DNA from 4 places in the Klebsiella sp. KE9456 genome. Region 2 is predicted to be linked to each of the others. Evidence: predicted binding sites of a transcription regulator. Region 2 holds the regulator's gene; each other region holds the start of a gene.
The links. Region 2 encodes CRP, which controls carbon source genes, mostly activating them, when cyclic AMP is high. Its sites were predicted from a motif close to ATGTGANNNNNNTCACAT; they were not measured.
Positions count from the first base shown of each region.

Region 1: the regulator CRP is predicted to act here: its motif matches at 1,984-2,001, upstream of bhsA (multiple stress resistance protein BhsA).
Region 3: the regulator CRP is predicted to act here: its motif matches at 2,761-2,778, upstream of ABK821_RS20050 (PTS mannitol transporter subunit IICBA).
Region 4: the regulator CRP is predicted to act here: its motif matches at 2,039-2,056, upstream of uxuA (mannonate dehydratase).

Region 1 covers NZ_JBDYQK010000017.1:85,856-90,927, reverse strand. Annotated here, with positions in the region: gene mfd (transcription-repair coupling factor) at 1-295, shown strand, start outside; gene ABK821_RS17590 (L,D-transpeptidase family protein) at 460-1,419, shown strand; gene bhsA (multiple stress resistance protein BhsA) at 1,652-1,909, opposite strand; gene ABK821_RS17580 (TetR/AcrR family transcriptional regulator) at 2,158-2,802, shown strand; gene ABK821_RS17575 (TonB-dependent siderophore receptor) at 3,198-5,072, shown strand, end outside.
Region 2 covers NZ_JBDYQK010000027.1:13,387-18,458, reverse strand. Annotated here, with positions in the region: gene ABK821_RS21760 (aspartate aminotransferase family protein) at 1-558, shown strand, start outside; gene ABK821_RS21755 (YccS/YhfK family putative transporter) at 548-2,626, opposite strand; gene crp (cAMP-activated global transcriptional regulator CRP) at 2,678-3,310, opposite strand; gene ABK821_RS21745 (OsmC family protein) at 3,615-4,019, shown strand; gene ABK821_RS21740 (phosphoribulokinase) at 4,068-4,937, opposite strand; gene ABK821_RS21735 (YheU family protein) at 4,973-5,072, opposite strand, start outside.
Region 3 covers NZ_JBDYQK010000022.1:34,602-39,673, forward strand. Annotated here, with positions in the region: gene mtlD (mannitol-1-phosphate 5-dehydrogenase) at 1-574, opposite strand, end outside; gene ABK821_RS20050 (PTS mannitol transporter subunit IICBA) at 707-2,617, opposite strand; gene ABK821_RS20055 (glutathione S-transferase) at 3,145-3,753, shown strand; gene selA (L-seryl-tRNA(Sec) selenium transferase) at 3,847-5,072, shown strand, end outside.
Region 4 covers NZ_JBDYQK010000011.1:73,610-78,681, forward strand. Annotated here, with positions in the region: gene ABK821_RS13015 (GTP-binding protein) at 1-360, opposite strand, end outside; gene ABK821_RS13020 (fructuronate reductase) at 480-1,946, opposite strand; gene uxuA (mannonate dehydratase) at 2,157-3,347, shown strand; gene yeiP (elongation factor P-like protein YeiP) at 4,118-4,690, opposite strand; gene ABK821_RS13035 (YkgJ family cysteine cluster protein) at 4,839-5,072, shown strand, end outside.

The DNA of each region.
Region 1 (5,072 bases), on a different contig from region 2:
CATGTTGCCGGACCCGGCAAGAAACCTGCTTGATATTGCCCGGTTACGTCAGCAGGCGCAGAAACTGGGGATCCGTAAGCTGGAGAGTAACGAAAAAGGCGGCATCATTGAGTTCAACGAGAAGAATAACGTTAATCCACTATGGTTAATTGGCCTGCTGCAGAAACAACCTCAGCACTACCGGCTGGATGGCCCCACGAGGCTGAAGTTTATGCAGGATCTTACTGAACGTAAAATGCGAATGGACTGGGTGCGCCAGTTTATGCGCCAGCTGGAAGAGAACGCCGCCGCATAGGGGTATCCGGGATGCGGTATTCCGTATCCCGGTCCGTTCCCCGTCACTAGCGGAAAAATTTACAAACATTTTGCACTCTTCCGGCACTTCCTGATACTCGCTACGCCATAATTCAGTGACTTTGCGTATAAAAATAAATGGTTAGTGATTATGGAGTTAGGGTGATGAAACGCTGTTCACGCATTTCCGTCTGGCTAAGGATGATAGCCATTACCGCCACGCTGGCGCTACCCGCGCACGCCAGTACCTGGCCACTTCCCCCGCCTGATAGCCGTCTGGTCGGACAAAACCAGTTTCACGTCGTTGAGAATAACGGCGGCTCTCTCGAAGCCATCGCCAAAAAATACAACGTGGGTTTTCTGGCTCTGCTACAGGCCAATCCCGGCGTTGATGCTTACGTTCCGCGCGCCGGTAGCGTGCTGACCATTCCGCAACAGACCCTGCTGCCCGATACCCCGCGCGAAGGATTGGTCATTAATCTGGCTGAACTTCGTCTCTACTACTATCCGCCGGACAGAAATGAGGTCACCGTTTACCCGATTGGCATTGGTCAGTTGGGCAGCGATACCGTCACTCCGACGATGGTTACCACCGTCTCGGATAAACGCGCTAACCCCACCTGGACGCCAACGGCCAATATCCGCGCCCGTTATAAAGCAATGGGCATTGAACTACCTGCCGTGGTACCCGCCGGACCCGATAACCCGATGGGTCATCACGCCATTCGTCTGGCGGCATACGGCGGCGTGTATCTGCTGCATGGCACCAACGCGGATTTCGGTATTGGTATGCGCGTTAGTTCCGGCTGTATCCGCCTGCGCGATGACGACATTAAAACGCTGTACAACGAAATAACGCCGGGAACAAAAGTCACGATTATTAATACGCCAGTGAAGGCTTCCGTTGAGCCCAACGGTACCCGGCTGGTGGAAATTCATCAGCCGCTGTCGAAGCATATTGATGACGATCCGCGAACGCTGCCGATGACGCTTGACGACAGCATGCAGGCTTTTAAACAGTCGCCGTTAACCGATGAAGAGGTGATGGTGCGCGCCATGGCGCTGCGTTCAGGAATGCCGGTTGACGTCACCCGCGACGATTACGTTACCCAACAGTCGCTATAGGTCACGATTCCACAGACTTTCATCGTCTGTCTGCCACCTTGCCGGATGAAGCCCGCCGCCTGTTCAGCGCCATAAAAACAGGCGGCCTTCATCGGCCTTCGAGCCCATGCGCGGAAACACGATATCGCTTTCCCCGAACCCCCGATTAAGTATTCGCTTCTGGCTGACCATCAAATCGGGTTATGCGCGGCCAATAGCGTTTAACCGAAGGGGTGTACGCCATGCCTCAAATTTATTTGTAGATCACTGCTGTCCCGTGCAGGTTATTCGGACCGGAGACGGAAGTAATACGGTAAGCGCTTGCGCCCATCTTATCCGCTTTTTGCGCCAGTTGTTGTTCCAGCGAACCCAGGTTAGTCCCGGCTGAGGCGGAAACGGTGCCGATTTTGTGCTGCCCTGCCGGCGTTGACTGAACTTCAACCGCCGCAAAGCTGGCGAAAGAGAGTGAGCTAAGGACAGCGGCGATGGCAACTACAGTGCTATTTTTCATGATGATATACCTGTGCAGATGAATGATTTTGTTGGAACCAACACATTAAATTAACGATCGATAAATAAATGATAATGTGAAGCAAATCACGCGTCAAACCATTTTCATAATGAACGTTACAATATTAACAAACAGTTTGAAATTCATACGGATATGAATTATTTATTTTTAATCTGACAGTGCTGGTAGCCGGTAAGGTTTGTTTTTATAATACCCTTTCAACATACCAACACAGGTACAACGGCACCATGACAACTGATGTTCAAAGTTGCACAAAAAAAAGCCGTGGCCGACCTAAAGTGTTCGACAGGGAAGCGGCGCTGGATAAGGCCATGACACTCTTCTGGAAGCACGGCTATGAAGCTACTTCTCTCGCCGATTTGGTTGAGGCGACGGGCGCTAAAGCCCCAACGCTATACGCCGAATTTGTAAATAAAGAGGGATTGTTTCGCGCAGTGCTGGATCGCTATATCTCTCGTTTTGCCGCCAGACATGAAGCATTACTGCTTGATGAAGACAAATCCGTCGATCAGGCATTGCGCGATTATTTCACCGCCGTCGCCACCTGTTTCACCAGCAAAGAAACACCAGCCGGCTGCTTTATGATCAACACTTCCGCGGCGCTGGCGGCCTCATCTACCGATATTGCCAATACCGTAAAATCACGGCACGCAATGCAGGAACAGACACTCACCCAGTTTCTTCTGAAGCGACAGCGCCGTGGTGAATTACCGCCAGACGGCGATGTAAATCAGCTGGCGCAGTTCCTCAATTGCATATTACAAGGGATGTCGATCAGTGCCCGGGAAGGCGCTGATTTCACTAAAATCATGCAAATCGCCGAAACGACGCTGCGCCTGTGGCCGCTGGTTCTCCACCACCAGGCTGTCTGACAAAAGCGCGGATTCTGGAATTTTCCGGCCGCGCTTCGCCTGTGCGGGACTGGCTCACTGCATGACATGCTGATATTCGTGATTTTCCTTGCCGGGTAAGGCGTCATCCGCCCCCCGGCAGAAAGGCGAGCGCAGTTGCTGATACAGGCTTATCATCACTGTCACCGATTTTTCTTTCCGGCTTTTCCATTTAATTTCCCCTCCCGCCTTAACCACACATTTAATAGTACTTTCAATAGCTTATTTGATTAATTTTCGAGAATGATATTGATAACAATAATCAATACGGGCAAACTTCAGCCTTGAATATTTCTCTTTATTTCAGTTTGTAACAAACGGTGCACCTGTGCCGGAAATTAAAACAACAATATCGTAAATTCAGAAAAGGAATGAGCATGAAAAAACGTCTCTGGGTGCTTAACCCACTGCTGCTGGCAAGCGCCCTCCCCGCCTGGTCCGCTGATGACAATATGATCGTCAGCGCCAACCGAACGCACCGTACCGTCGCTGAAATGGCCCAGACCACCTGGGTTATTGAAGGACAGGAAATTGAACAACAGGTTCAGGGCGGTAAAGAATTCAAAGATGTACTGGCACAGTTGATCCCCGGTATCGACGTCAGCAGCCAGGGACGGACCAACTACGGTATGAATATGCGTGGTCGAGCCATTGTGGTGTTGATTGACGGCGTTCGCCTGAACTCCTCCCGTACCGACAGCCGTCAGCTCGACGCCATTGATCCTTTTAACATTGAGCACATTGAGGTGATCTCCGGAGCAACATCGCTGTACGGTGGCGGCAGTACCGGCGGTCTTATCAATATTGTCACCAAAAAGGGCCAGCAGGAGCGCCAGGTCGACCTGGAACTGGGAGGAAAAACCGGCTTTGCCAATCGTAACGATCATGACGAGCGCGTCGCAGCAGCGGTGAGCGGCGGTACCGACCACGCTTCCGGTCGGCTGTCCGTGGCATATCAGCGTTTTGACGGCTGGTATGATGGTAACAACGACGCGCTACTCCTCGATAATACTCAGACCGGGCTTCAGCATTCCGATCGCCTGGATGTGATGGCAACGGGAACCGTTGAAATTGACAATAACCGTCAACTGCAGCTAATAACCCAATACTATAAAAGCCAGGGTGACGATTACGGGCTGTACCTGGGTGAAAATATGTCGGCGGTGACCGGCAAGGGTAAAGCCTTTACCACTAACGGCCTGAATTCCGACCGCGTTCCCGGCACTGAACGCCACCTGATGAGTCTCCAGTACTCGGATGCCGATTTCTTCGGCCAGAACCTGATAAGCCAGGTCTATTATCGCGACGAGTCCCTGACCTTTTACCCTTTCCTTACGCTCAGCAATGGTCAGGTCAGCAGTTTCTCTTCTTCAAAGCAGGATACCGATCAATACGGCGCGAAAATAACCCTGAATAGCCAGCCGCTGAATGGCTGGGACCTGACATGGGGAGTGGATGCCGACCACGAAACCTTCAATGCCAACCAGATGTTCTTTGATTTGGACCAGGCGATGTCTTCCGGCGGGCTCAGCAATCAGGCTATCTATACCACCGGTCGCTACCCTGGCTACAGTATTACCAACCTGGCGCCGTTCCTGCAGTCCAGCTATGACCTGAATGATATCTTTACCCTCAGCGGCGGCGTGCGCTATCAGTGGACGGAAAACCGGGTCGACGATTTCGTAGGTTACGCCCAGCAACAGGCTGTCGCCAGCGGCGCGGCCAATTCAGCGGATGCGATTCCCGGCGGAAAAACCGATTACGATAACGTTTTATTTAACGCCGGGATTGTCGCCCATCTTACCGCGCGTCAGCAGACCTGGTTTAACTTCTCTCAAGGCGTTGAACTACCGGATCCGGGTAAATACTACGGCATCGGAAAATATGGCGCAGCGGTCAATGGTCACCTTCCACTGCTCTCAAGTGTGAACATCGGCGACTCGCCGCTGCAGGGAATTAAAGTCAACTCTTACGAACTTGGCTGGCGTTACACGGGTGATAATCTGCGGACCCAACTGGCGGCTTACTACTCAACTTCCGACAAAACCATCGCCGTCAACCGTACCGATATGACGATTAACGTACAGTCGGACAAACGTCGCATTTATGGCGTAGAAGGTGCGGTGGATTACGTCTTCCCGAACAGCGACTGGCTTGCAGGGGCAAACTTTAATGTTCTGAAATCCCAGGTGAAGAGCCACGGTCGCTGGCAGAAGTGGGATGTTACGCTCGCCTCCCCATCAAAAGCCACC
Region 2 (5,072 bases):
CTATTGGTGTTTGATGAAGTACAGTGCGGCATGGGGCGCACAGGCTCGCTGTTCGCGTATATGCACTATGGCGTGACGCCGGATATTCTGACCAGCGCTAAGGCGCTTGGCGGCGGTTTCCCTATTAGCGCAATGTTGACTACCCATGAAATCGCCAGCGCTTTCCATGCGGGTTCTCATGGTTCAACCTACGGCGGCAACCCGCTGGCCTGCGCGGTCGGCGGGGCGGCGTTCGATCTGATTAATACGCCGGAAGTGCTTGAGGGGGTCACGGCTAAACGGGCGTTGTTCGTTAAACAGCTCCAGCAAATTGACGCCAGGTTCGAGCTGTTCAGCGATATCCGCGGGATGGGGCTGTTGATCGGCGCTGAGCTGAAACCACAGTATAAAGGCCGGGCGCGTGATTTTCTGTATGCCGCGGCAGATGCCGGGGTGATGGTACTTAATGCCGGCCCGGACGTGATGCGTTTTGTGCCGTCGCTGGTGATTGACGACAGCGATATTGCCGAAGGGATGACGCGCTTTGCCCATGCGGTTGAGCGCGTGCTTAGCGCTTAGCGGCCCGTAGCCAGATGCCATGATGTGGGCGCTGACGCCATGCCACCGACGAAATCGTGTGCATGGTGTTCAGATGCCCAAGGATCCGCTGCAAATGCTGCTCCATGGCGCTGAGCGGGCCGCGGGGAACCTCGGCATCCTGCGCTTCCATAATGTTCACATCTCCTGCGCTGCCTGGCCCATCGGAATCCAGACGTTGCTGACAGCGCTGGAGCGCAATTTCGCACGACTCCAGATAACGTTGCGCTAAATCCGGCGTCAGCATATTGTGCTCGCGCGCCAGCGTTGTCATGGCATTAATATGTTCGACGATGAACTGGCTATGGGTGACCCACAGCTTCATATCTTCCAGATAGTGTGTGTTAAAACCAGGTTCCAGCATCGCCTGATTCAGTGAGTTAAACAGCGCATTATGGGCCTGATTGACGCGCATTCGCTGATAGGCCAGCGCAGGGGCCTGATGATCGTCGCTAAGAATAAGCCGGATGGCTCCCTGATCGGCTTCCAGCGCATCGTGGGCGTTTTTGCGTAGCAGGCCGCTCTGCCACTGCGGCCATAACCAGAGCATTCCGCCGAAGGCAATCAGGCAGCCAATCAGCGTATCAACCAGCCTGGCAACAATAATCTGTTCGCCGTTCAGGGTGAGCAGTTGCAGGGTATATACCGCCGTAACGGTAAACCCGACCATCGCCCAGCCGTAATTCTTACGAATAATCAGGTAGCTTAATAGCGTGATGAAGAGCATGGCGGTTAGCGTATAACCTTCCGGGACGTGAAAATGCAGCGTCAGTCCGGCGATGACTAATCCGGCAAATGTCCCGGCAGCCCGGTGGACGATCCGCACCCGTGTTGCGCTGTAGCCGTTTTGCGTCACGAAGAGCACGGTCATCAAAATCCAGTAGGGTTTTGGTAAATGCAACGCGCTGCCCATCAGGCTGGCGACACTCAGCATTACGCTGATGCGCGCCGCGTTACGTAACGCCGGTGATTTAAGCGACAGATAGCTTTTCAACGCCGGTAGCAGCGGCAGGCGGCGGGTTTTATCCGCCATCAGATTTCGGGAGTACAGAGGGCGCTGGGTGCGTAAAACCCGGGCAATGCGACTGAAATGCCAGGCGCAAAACTGGCCGACCGGGTTATCCGGATGCTGCCAGGCGATCTTTTCCAGAGCGCCGATCTGTTTATCCATCTGAAAGCGCTGAGGATAGCGATGGTAAAGCAGATCATCCGCCAGTTCGCGCAGTCGAGCGGCGATGGTTTGCGCGTTCCAGCGAATTACCGCTTCTGCGTGGCTGCGCTCCACCAGTTTCTGCACCTCTTCCGGTTGGTGCAGGCTGACGGAGATGTGCTCCTGGAGATCCAGACCAACCTGGAAAGCGCGCAGCAGGCGTTTATGATCGCTGTGCTGGTTGGCCGCCAGCATATGCATCTGCTGGTAGCACTGGGTAATCAGATCGACCACTTTTTGTTGGCGGTTGAGCAGGGGCGGCAACGAGGTGGCCGGATCGGTATGCTGGGTCAGCAGGCTGTATTTGGCTTCACAATAACTGGCCAGCTCCCGATAGAGCAGGCTCAGAGATTCGCGCAGCGGCTGTTCGCGCCACAGCCAAAACCAGAACCAGTTAAAAATTCCATACCATAGGGTGCCGAGTGCATAGATTAGCAACGGTTCCTGGATCGGCATATTGCCTGCAAGGCTCAGAGTAAAACTGGCGGCGATAAGCGAGGCGGGTAACAATCTCGCATGAAGCGAACTGATTTCGGCAGTAACGCCGAGAATCAGGGTCAGCCCGGTCAGGATTAGTGGTAAAGGAATTTCCCGCTGCAGAAGGAGCTGGACAATCAGGCTACTGCCAGCGAACAAGCAGCCGCCAATGATCAGGCGCTTAAAGAAGCGTTTATGCGGTGTATCCAGACCGGCAATATTGCAGCAGGCAGGAACGAGGGAAAACAGGAGTCCCTGCTGTAAATGACCAAGAAGAAGTCCCGTTGCAACTGGCAGACATAACACCAGCGTTTGCCGCAGTGCATAGTTGACTTCCGGGTGATAAATCAGCCTGCGCCACATGGGGAGGAAACAAAAACGGCGTATTGTCAGACAATACGCCGTTTTACCGACTTAACGGGTACCGTAGACGACGATAGTTTTACCGTGCGCGGAGATCAGGTTTTGATCTTCCAGCATTTTCAGTATCCGGCCAACGGTTTCGCGGGAGCAGCCGACGATCTGACCAATTTCCTGACGGGTAATTTTAATTTGCATACCGTCGGGGTGGGTCATTGCATCCGGCTGTTTTGCCAGATTCAGCAGCGTCTGAGCGATGCGACCGGTAACGTCGAGGAAGGCAAGGTTACCCACTTTCTCAGACGTAACCTGCAGGCGACGCGCCATTTGCGAAGAGAGACGCATCAGGATATCCGGGTTTACCTGGATCAACTGACGGAATTTTTTGTAGGAGATTTCAGCCACTTCACATGCGGTTTTAGCACGTACCCAGGCGCTACGTTCCTGACCTTCTTCAAACAAGCCTAATTCACCGATGAAATCGCCCTGGTTGAGGTAAGAGAGGATCATCTCTTTGCCTTCTTCATCCTTGATGAGTACAGCCACTGAGCCTTTAACGATGTAGTACAGCGTTTCTGCTTTCTCACCCTGGTGGATCAGCGTGCTCTTTGAGGGGTACTTATGAATGTGGCAATGAGACAAGAACCATTCGAGGGTAGGGTCTGTTTGCGGTTTGCCAAGCACCATGCGCGGTTATCCTCTGTTATCAGCTATCTCCGGGTGCCGACACTACACGGCATCCGGGCATGCAATCGTATTAAATCCCTGTACCTGGGAATCTGGCTGGAATTTTTCCGCAGCCTGTAATGTGAACTCCTCTGCATACATGCAGTACATCAATGTATTACTGTAGCATCCAGACTGTTTTAGCATAGCTTTCGCTGCATGTCTCCTGGTGTCTCGCTTCAGCATGACCCAGGTCGCCTTCCGTTGCCAGAATTGTTATGTGCGCGTAATCTGTCAGGAAAATTACAGCTCTGGAGTTCAATTTATGCAAGCGCGAGTGAAGTGGGTTGAAGGGTTAACCTTCATTGGAGAGTCGGCTTCTGGTCACCAGATTCTGATGGACGGGAATTCCGGTGATAAAGCCCCCAGCCCGATGGAAATGGTGCTGATGGCGGCGGGCGGATGCAGCGCGATTGACGTCGTCTCCATTTTACAGAAGGGGCGCCATAACGTCACCAACTGTGAAGTCAAGCTGACCTCGGAACGTCGGGAAGAGGCGCCGCGTCTGTTTACCCATATTAATCTGCATTTTATCGTGACCGGTAAGGCGCTGAAAGAGGCTGCCGTTTCTCGTGCTGTTGACCTGTCAGCGGAAAAATATTGCTCGGTGGCGCTGATGCTGGAGAAAGCGGTAAATATTACCCACTCTTATGAAGTGATCGAAGAGTAAGCCAACAAGACCCCGGCAGACGTTCGCGCTACCGGGGGGAGTCATTCGTTAACTGATTTTCCTGCCTTCCATCAGCCGCTCGACCAGCGGCGTCATGATCAGCTCCATCGCCAGTCCCATTTTGCCTCCCGGTACAACCAGAGTGTTCATATGTGAGATAAACGAGCCCTGAAGCATGGCCAGAAGCCAGGGGAAATCGATGTTTCTCAGATTACGGAAATGGATAACGACAAAGCTCTCATCCAGTGAAGGAATGGCTTTGGCCGCAAAGGGATTGGAGGTATCCACCGTGGGAACGCGCTGGAAGTTGAGATGGGTACGCGAAAACTGCGGGGTGATGAAATTGATGTAATCCTCCATTGAGCGAACGACGGAATCCATTACCGCCTCACGGGAGTGCCCGCGTTCGCTGGTGTCGCGGATAAGCTTCTGGATCCACTCCAGATTGACGATGGGCACGACGCCGACCAGCAGGTCGACATGGCTCGCGACATCATGCTGCGGCGTAACGACGCCGCCATGCAGCCCTTCATAAAACAGTACGTCAGTGGGTTCGGGGAGTGGTTGCCAGGGGGTGAAGGTCCCCGGCACCTGGTTCCACGGTACGGCTTCATCATAGGTATGTAAATACTTGCGCGACTGACCTTTGCCGCTCTGCCCGTATTCAACGAAAGTCTGTTTCAGCAGGCCGAAGTCGTTCGCTTCAGGGCCAAAGTAACTGATATGCTTGCCCTGATCCCGCGCCTTGCGGATCGCCATGTCCATTTCCGGGCGGGTATAGCGGTGAAAGCTGTCGCCTTCCACTTCAGCGGCGTGCAGGTTTAACTGCGCGAAGATTTTGCGAAAGGCGAGGCTGGTGGTTGTGGTTCCCGCGCCGCTGGAGCCCGTGACGGCAATCACCGGATGTTTGGCAGACATAACAACTCCCAGGGTAAACGATAGTGTGCGCCGCTTTAGCCGTGAAACTGCTTGCGGGGCATGATGTTGACCGTCTCGTGCAGTTCTGACCACACCAGCACGGCTTCTCCGCTTTTTAGCTGTTGTTTAACATCA
Region 3 (5,072 bases), on a different contig from region 2:
CACCTTTAAACTGGGTCTTGTCGACAATCCACTCGCTGAAGGTTTCGACGGTGACTTCCAGTGGGTCCTGAGTGGCGGAAGCGGACGGCGGAACGATGCGATCAACGGCGGAATCAACGAAGCCGACGTTGGCTTCGACCCAGGCTTTATCTTCTTCCGCGAGGGCGTTAAACACGTGGCCTTTTAACTGGGTGGTGCCGCGGACCATGTTCTCGCAGGCGATGATATTCAGCGGCGCCGTAATGCCCTGCGCTTTACGTTTAGCCAGGCCTTTGGCAATCGCCGGAGCGATGCGCTCCAGCACCACCGGGCCGACGGCAGTGGTCACCAGATCAACGCTGGCAATCAGCTCTACGACGTCGTCGCCGATGCTGCTGACGGCATCGACGCCGGAAACGGTATCCACCTGCTCATTCTCGCCGACCACGTGAACCTGATAGCTATGACGGGCATTCAGGGCATCAAGCACGACCTGATTTACATCTGCAAACGTCAGTTGTATCCCCGCGTCCGCCAGCAGTTTGCCGATAAAGCCACGACCGATATTACCTGCGCCAAAATGTAATGCTTTCATAGTATTAACCTTTAATTAATGTTTTTACCTGAGAGGGCTGGGGTGAGGCTTTTCCCTCACCCTAACCCTCTCCCAACGGGAGAGGGAATAGACCGCACTTGCGTTCATCCTCAGCAGAGGATGAGGCGGCGTTTACTTGTTCAGCAGCGAGAGGACTTCTTCGACGCTGGTGGTCTGTGCCAGACGCTCAATGACGGATTCATCGTCCAGCGCGTTAGTCAGGCTGGTGATCACCTGGATATGTTCGTTATTACGTGCCGCGATACCGATGACCAGACGGGCAACCTCATCCTCTTCTTCACCGAAACGCACGCCTTCCGGATACTGGCAGAACACGATACCGGTTTTCAGAACGCGATCCTTCGCTTCGATAGTGCCGTGCGGAACCGCGATGGACTCACCCAGGTAGGTCGAGGTCAGTTTTTCACGCTCCAGCATTGCCTGAACGTATTCCGGCTCGACATAACCCCCTTTTACCAGTTGTTCACCCGCGAACAGAATAGCGTCTTCTTTGGTGGCCGCTTTCTGACCGAGGAAGATGTTTTCCGCACCCAGTTTGAACAGATGGGTATCCGCCGCATCGAAGCTGTCTTGCAGACTGTCGCGAACTTTCTCTTCGTTATCCGTGTGACGCTGGGCCGCCACCAGGCGTTCGGTCAGGCTGGTATACAGGCCGCTGTCGAGGAAGTTGGTCAACGAAATATGCTGCGCTTGCGGCACCTGGCGCATCGCGCGTTCGGTCAGGTCGCGGTGAGTGATGACCAGGTCAACATCCGGCGGCAGGTTGTTAATCGCACAGTTGGTGACGGAGATATTGCTCAGCCCGGCATCCTGTACTTTCTTACGCAGCACGCCTGCGCCCATGGCGCTGGAGCCCATACCGGCGTCGCAGGCGACGATGATTTTACGCACATGGCTGAGGTCGTTCGTGACATCGCCTGTGGACAGCGGAGTCGCTGCGCCTTTGGACTGCGCTTTCATGTCCTGCATACGACGGGTCGCTGTTTCGATATCATCTTCTTCTTTGACTTTACTGGTTTTCAGCAGAATCGCCGAGATCACGAAGGAGACGGCCATCGCGGCAATAATCGCCGTGATGTTAGCGAAATAGGCTCCTTTCGGCGTCATCGCCAGTACGGCGAGGATTGAGCCCGGAGAGGCCGGAGAAACCAGACCGCCGTTGAGGATAGTCAGAGTAAACACACCGGTCATACCGCCGAGGATAACGGCCAGAATCAGACGCGGGTTCATCAGCACGTACGGGAAGTAGATTTCGTGAATACCGCCGAGGAAATGGATGATTGCCGCACCGCCCGCAGACTGCTTAGCGCTGCCGCGGCCAAAAAACATGTATGCCAGCAGGACGCCCATACCCGGACCCGGGTTAGCTTCAATCAGGAAGAAGATAGATTTGCCGAGTTCATGAGACTGCTGGATGCCCAGCGGCGAGAAGATACCGTGGTTGATGGCGTTGTTAAGGAACAGGATTTTCGCCGGTTCAACAAAGATGGATGCCAGCGGCAGCATGTCGTGCGCCACCATGAAGTTAACGCCCGCAGCCAGGATTTTGGACAGGACTTCAACCGCCGGACCGATACCGAGGAACGCCAGGATGGCGAGGATCATACCGATAATACCGGCGGAGAAGTTATTCACCAGCATCTCAAAACCGGATTTAATCTTACCATCTACCCAAACGTCGAATTTCTTGATGGCCCAGCCACCCAGAGGACCCGCGATCATCGAGCCGAGGAACATCGGCATATCCGCGCCGACGATGACGCCCATAGTGGTAATTGCGCCGACTACGCCGCCGCGTTCGCCGCCAACCAGTTTACCGCCGGTATAACCGATCAACAGCGGTAACAGATAGGTGATCATCGGACCCACCAGCTTCGCCAGCGTTTCGTTCGGTAACCATCCTGTTGGAATAAATAGTGCGGTGATAATACCCCACGCGATAAACGCGCCGATATTTGGCATCACCATATTGCTGAGAAAACGACCAAAGCTTTGCACTTTGATCTTGATATCGGATGACATAAAACACCCCTTCTTCTGTTTTTGCTATCGGCAGGCTGAAAGCCCGAGGCTTGTTGTTAATGTGGCGGCAGAGGTAGCCGGGCCCGGATTGATAGTGCGAAATCTGGCACTGAATTGTTACGCTGTCCAGTTAGTGGGCTTTTATGTGATTTACATCACATAAATATAGGTTAGTAGTGGGTCTGTATAGTGACTTGCGTCACAAAAATTGAGTGTAAAAAAACAACAGGAGGGAGTTTTAGAGTAAAAAACACACTTTTATGTGATATGTATCACAAATATTTTTTATGAGTTTGTTATTTATTTGTGATTTACATCACAAAATATATCCCCACGGATTTTCCCTGATGTGATCCTGGGCAGATTATGCCGCGTCTAATATGAGGATATGTAACTCAGTAACTTGATCCACTAAAGGACATTTTAGCCATCATGGCGAAAACGGCAGGGTAAATTACGTTCGGTTTGTCGGTTTTTTACTACGGTCTGCGCCATACTTACTTTTTTGTTGGCGAAAGGAGCAGGCAATGAAACTGATCGGCAGCTACACCAGTCCCTTTGTGCGCAAAATTTCCGTCATGTTGCTGGAAAAAGCGATCCCTTTCGAGTTCGTCAACGAATTTCCTTATAACGACGCCAATCGTGTGGCGAAATACAATCCGCTGGGAAAAGTGCCTGCGCTGGTTACCGACGACGGTGAATGTTGGTATGACTCCCCCATTATCGCTCAATACCTGGAGCAGCTTGGCATTGCGCCTGCTATGCTGCCCGCGGAGCCGAAAGCCGCGCTGAAAATGCGTCAAATTGAAGCGCTGGCAGATGGCGTGATGGAAGCAGCGCAGGCGCTGGTGCGGGAGAAAATGCGCCCGGCGACGCAGCAGTTAGAAAGCGAACTGCTGCGCCAACGGGAAAAAGTTACGCGTGGTCTTGATGCCCTGGAAGGCTATGCAAATGACGGTATTTTACGTCCCGATGAGGTGAATCTGGCGACCATTTCCACGGCCTGCGCCATTGCTTATCTTAATATTCGCCGCGTTGCGCCGGGCTGGTGCGCGACACGGCCTAAGCTGGTTAAACTGGTGGATTCACTCTTCCAGCGCCCCAGTTTTGCGCGCACTGAACCGCCAGGGAGTTGACCCAGGCAGGTAACAGTTTTTGCGCGAAGGTATTACAATTGCTGCTCATTTATTGACTCCCTCTCCCGTCGGGAGGGGAAAACAGGTTCATTCATGACTACCGAGATTCGTGCACTGTATACCCGGCTTCCGGCCATTGACCGTTTACTCCATGCTCCGGCGTTTTCCTCGTTGCTGATGCAGTATGGTCACTCGCAGACGGTTACGCTGCTACGTCAGATGCTGGATGAGGCAAGGGAACATATTCGTCAGAGACATGCGCTGCCGGTCTGGTGTGACGACTGGCTGCTGGAAACCGCCCGGCGTCTGGCGCAAACGCAGCAGAGTGCGCTGCGCCCGGTTTTCAACCTGACGGGCACCGTACTGCATACCAATCTTGGCCGTGCGCTTCAGGCAGAAGCGGCGATTGCAGCCGTTGCCCAGGCCATGCGCGCGCCGGTGACGCTGGAATACGATCTCGAGGATGCCGGACGCGGCCACCGGGACCGGGCGCTGGCCGACCTGCTTTGTCGGATAACCGGTGCGGAAGATGCTTGCATCGTCAATAACAACGCGGCGGCGGTGCTGCTCATGCTGGCGGCCATCGCCGGCGGTAATGAAGTTGTGGTATCGCGGGGTGAGCTGGTAGAGATTGGCGGTGCGTTTCGCATTCCTGACGTGATGCGCCAGGCGGGCTGCATCCTGCATGAAGTCGGTACCACTAATCGTACCCATGGGGAAGATTATCGTCAGGCCGTCAATGACAATACCGGTTTGCTGATGAAAGTTCACACCAGCAACTACAGCATTGAGGGCTTTACGAAAGCGGTTGATGAGGTGGCGCTGGCGGAAATTGGCCGCGAGCTGAATATCCCGGTTGTCGCCGATCTTGGCAGCGGCTCGCTGGTGGATTTAAGCCGCTACGGCTTGCCAAAAGAGCCAATGCCCCAGGAGATGATTGCCGCGGGCATCAGCCTGGTGAGCTTTTCCGGGGATAAACTACTGGGCGGCCCGCAGGCGGGAATTATCGTCGGTAAGAAAGCGCTGATCGCGCGTTTACAGAGCCATCCGCTGAAACGTGCGCTGCGGGCGGATAAAATGACGCTCGCGGCGCTGGAAGCCACGCTACGCCTCTATCTGCACCCGGAGACACTGGCCGCTGAACTGCCGACGCTACGTCTGTTGACCCGCCCCGTAGACGAGATTCGCCAGCTGGGCGAACGTATACAAGCCGCGCTGGCGGAATATTACCCAGATTTTGTACTGCGGGTAGAACCCTGTTTGTCGCAGATTGGCAGCGGTTCGTTGCCAGTGGACCGGTTACCCAGCGCGGCATTGAC
Region 4 (5,072 bases), on a different contig from region 2:
TAAGGTGGCACGCAGGTCAATCCACGGCGCGTATACTTCAGCGGTCAGAATATCGAGGAGCTGCCTGGGATGGGCAAGTCCGGTCGGCTCAATCAGAAGACGGTCCGGCGTGTTCTGACGTAACAGCGTATTGAGACCAACCTGCATTGGCAGACCGTTAACACAGCACATGCAGCCGCCGGGGATCTCTTTGAGTAAGGCGCCGCTCTCGGCCAGCAGCGCGCCATCAATGCCGACTTCGCCAAACTCGTTGACCAGCACAGCCCATTTTTCATCCGCGGGCTTGTGAGCCAGCAGATGCAGGATCAAGGTCGTCTTGCCGCTGCCGAGAAACCCCGTGATCAAGTTTGTTTTGGTCACTTTTTCTCCAGGATACATGTAATGTTGTAACAGTTGAGACTATCCTGACGAAAAAAAGGAAAAAAGAGAAGTCTTACGGCGGACAGAAAAGTAAGCTGCCCGCTAAAAGGCAGAAATTGTTAACAATCCAGTGTGGCGGCAATCGCCTGGCGGGCGCCTGATCTCGTAAGTTGCTGCCATGCGGCGGTGATTTGGGCAACAAACTGTGGATTCTGCGGCAGGTCATGGCCAAAGATCTCGGTCAGCGAGAGCAGGGCGGCCACGCGCTGTTGGTCGTTACTGCCGGAAACGCAAGTGTGTAACTTATCGGCCAGCGGATCGCGGATATCAATCGCGTTTCCGGCATCGTCAGTACCGCTGACGTAGCGCATCCAGCCAGCGACGCCGAGCGCCAGTAGCGGCCAGGCGCTGCCACGGTCAAGATGGACGCGAATACCATCAAGCATACGCTGCGGAAGCTTCTGGCTGCCGTCCATGGCGATTTGCCAGGTACGATGCTTCAGCGCCGGGTTGCTGAAGCGCGCGATCAGGCTGTCAGCATAGGCCGTCAGATCGACGCCTTTGATAGATAAAGTCGGCGCCTGTTCATCAAGCATCAGGCGGTAGGCGGCGTTGCGGAAAACCGGGTCCTGCATGCAGTCGCTAATATGCGTATGCCCGGCCAGGTAACCGAGCCAGGCAAGGAACGAGTGACTGCCATTGAGCATCCGCAGCTTCATCTGTTCCCACGGCAGAACATTATCGGTCATCTGTACGCCAGCATTTTCCCATTCCGGACGACCGGCAACGAAGTTATCTTCGACGACCCATTGAATAAAAGGCTCGCAGCTGATCGCGCAGGGGTCTTCCACTCCCAGGATCGCGCTAATTTCCGCCAGCGACGCATCGGTGGCGGCAGGCACAATGCGGTCAACCATGGTAGCGGGAAAACTGACGCGTTCTGCAATCCACTGCGTGAGTTCCGGGTCGCGTTTTTCGGCCATTCCCAGAACGGCGTTCTTTACCACATGTCCATTATTCGGGATGTTGTCACAGGAGAGGATAGTAAACGGCGGCAGTCCCCGTTGGCGGCGACGGGACAACGCTTCGACCAGAATACCGGGTACCGATTGCGGCAGCGTGGGGTTTTGCAGATCATGAATAATACGGGGTTGCGTCATGTCCAGCAGACCGCTGGCGGGATCGATGCAGTAACCCTTCTCGGTGATGGTCAAAGAGACGATGGCAACCTGCGGTTCGCAAAATTTATCAATAATGGCAGCCAGTGAATCCAGCTTCGCGTTCAGGCATTCACGCACGGCACCGACAACGATCGGCTGATTGCCTGCGGCGCCTTTTTCCAGCACGGTAAACAGGTGATCCTGCTGGCGAAGCTGACTCATCAACCGATCGCCGCTGAACAGGCTAATTTCGCAAATCCCCCAGTCTCCACCGCTGGCATTAAGCACCCGATCGGTGAGTAGCGCCTGGTGCGCCCTATGAAAAGCGCCGAAACCGAAATGCACAATACGCGAGCATAATTGGCTACGGTCATAGCGTGGGAGCTGTACGTTGTTCGGCAGCGTGGTTGTGGCAATAGTCATCATTCTCAATACACCTGATTAACCGATAATTAACATCCGGCAGTGTAAAGTTATATGACAAGAAATGAAATTGGTGAGCCGTATTTATCCGCTTAATGTGAGCTTGATCAATCAATTCTGTCGTCTAAATTGATTATAGCTGAGAAGCATGTATGGTAGTCGTCATGCGTGGTTAACACTATATTGGTATAACAACTTTTTAAGGGGAACGCGATGGAGCAAACCTGGCGTTGGTATGGGCCAAATGATCCGGTATCGCTTGATGATGTCCGACAGGCGGGAGCGACGGGGGTCGTGACGGCGTTACATCATATTGCTAACGGGCATGTCTGGCCGGTGGATGAGATCAAAAAGCGTCAGGCGCTGCTGGCGGAAAAAGGACTCACGTGGTCAGTGGTGGAGAGTATTCCGGTTCACGAAGAGATTAAAACCCATAGCGGGCAGTTTGCCGTCTGGATCGCCAACTATCAGCAAAGTATCCGCAATCTGGCGGCCTGCGGCATTGATACCGTTTGCTACAATTTTATGCCGATCCTCGACTGGACACGTACCGATCTTGAATATCAGTTGCCGGACGGTTCTAAAGCTTTGCGTTTTGACCAGATCGCTTTTGCCGCTTTCGAACTGCACATTCTCAAGCGTCCGGGCGCGGAGCGGGATTATAGCGAAGAAGAACGGCGGCAGGCGCAGGCCTGTTTCGCCGCGATGAGCGCAGCGGAAGTGGAAAAGCTGACCCGCAATATTATTGCTGGTCTTCCGGGGGCGGAAGAGGGTTATACCCTCGATCAATTCCGTGCGCGGCTGGCGGAATACGACAATATTGATAAAGCGCAGTTGCGGGAAAACATGGCGTACTTCCTGCGCGCGATTGTTCCGGTATGCGAAGACGTTGGCGTGCGTCTGGCGGTTCATCCGGACGATCCGCCGCGGCCGATTCTTGGTCTGCCGCGCATCGTCTCGACCATTGAAGATATGCAATGGCTGAAAACGACGGTAGATAGCATTAATAATGGGTTTACTATGTGTACAGGTTCTTACGGCGTTCGCGCAGATAACGATCTGGTCAAAATGGTTGAAACCTTTGGCGATCGTATCCACTTCACCCATTTGCGTTCAACCTGTCGGGAAGCTAATCCGCTCACGTTTCATGAAGCCGCGCACCTGGACGGGGATGTGAATATGGTGGCGGTAGTGAATGCGATTCTGTGTGAAGAATTGCGCCGCAAGCGTGCGGGCGATTTGCGTCCGATTCCATTCCGTCCGGATCATGGTCATCAAATGCTGGACGATCTGCGGAAGAAAACCAATCCGGGCTATTCGGCGATTGGGCGTTTAAAGGGAATGGCGGAGGTTCGTGGCGTTGAGCTGGCGCTGAAGATGACGAAGTATCCTGAGCTGCTGTAGTGCCGGGTGCGGGTTAATGCGATCAGTTAAGGGGCGGTCAGCCGCGTTTATGGCAGGCTGAGCGGTTCCGTTAAATGGTGGTTTTAGCGAACATGGCGCATTTTTACCTCCCCCATGTGATTCAGTGGACTGTTCCGTTCACCGTCAGTACGAAGATATATGCCGTCCCTGCAGCCTGTGAACGGCATGGGGGCGTTTCGCTCGCCCCCATGACCCCCGGCATTGCGCTGAAAACCTGCCGCTGCGCGGTCCGCTCCACTCCGGCTTCATCTGGCGGACCGGGCGGGACTCGTGATTACTCGTCCCATCCCTGGGACTCGCCCTTCCAGGGCCAGCGCAAGCGCTGTTCAAAATTGCTCCCGGCAATTTTGTCCCTGTCTCGACCCGCCCTCTGGCCACCGTCCTGGCGGCCAGTCCTGGATGCGCGCCTGCGTTCCCGCCAGGTTTCCTTGATGCGCCCAACCCCCTTGCGGTGAGCCAACAACCAATCTGTTACTCTCCCGGCGCTGTAGGTCATAAAAAACCGACGATACCGTCAGTCCTGTCACTCCATCAGGCCGTTCGCTAAAACCACCGAAAAAGCGATTACCGTTGAATAAAAAAGCAGAAGAGAACGTCGATGACTCGCTGAACCGATCAGCATTAGAGGGGATGTTATGGATGACCTTCAGCTTCCAGACAATTGCCGATTAACCGCATGTGGGGCGCGCAAAAACGCCCCGCATGCGTGTTTTACATTCTGCGTAAATCCACTGCAAAAGCCGCCGGGCTTAGTCCGCACGCCCCATATAACGGCTCTCTTCAATATGAATCCGAATACGCTCGCCTGCGCTCAGATATTCAGGCACCTGAACCACCAGACCGGTGCTCAGGGTCGCCGGTTTGTTACGGGCGCTTGCGGATGCGCCTTTAATACCCGGCGCCGTGTCAACGATTTCCAGATCAACCGTCTGCGGCAGCTCCAGCGCCAACAACTGGCCGTCCCAGGTCAGAACCTGCATATCCGGCATGCCGCCTTCCGGCATATACAGCAGTTCTTCTTCGATTTGCTCTTTGGTGAAGGTATAGGGAGTGTAATCTTCTTTATCCATGAATACGTATTCGTTGCCGTCGATATAGGAGAAGTCAACGGAGCGGCGAGTCAGGGTGACCGTATCGACAATATCATCGCCTTTAAAGCGCTCTTCGACTTTCAGGCCGGTGCGGACATCCGAGAAACGCATTTTGTACAGCGTCGCTGCGCCACGGGCGCTCGGTGACTGAATATCAATATTTTTAACAATCAGCAGTTTGCCGTTGTAATTCAGCACCATACCTTTTTTAATTTCATTCGCTCTTGGCATTGCGGTAATCCTGTCACATAAAGGGTCGAAAATATCGCGTAAAACTACTCGCGCCGGGCCTTTCAGGCAAGCGGAATTCGTCTGTTTTGCTATCTTCAGGGAAAACGTTTAGGCTGGGTCGCCAAAAACGTTAGCGGAAGAGTCGATTATGGAATGCCGCCCTGGCTGTGGGGCGTGTTGTATCGCGCCTTCTATCTCCAGCCCCATCCCCGGTATGCCGCAGGGCAAGCCGGCGAATACCCGCTGTATACAGCTATCGGAAGACAACCGTTGCAATATCTTTGGCTCGCCGTTAAGGCCTAAAGTTTGTGCCAGCCTGCGGCCAGAAGTGGAAATGTGCGCCACGACGCGCGATGAAGCGATGAGCTGGCTTCTTCATCTC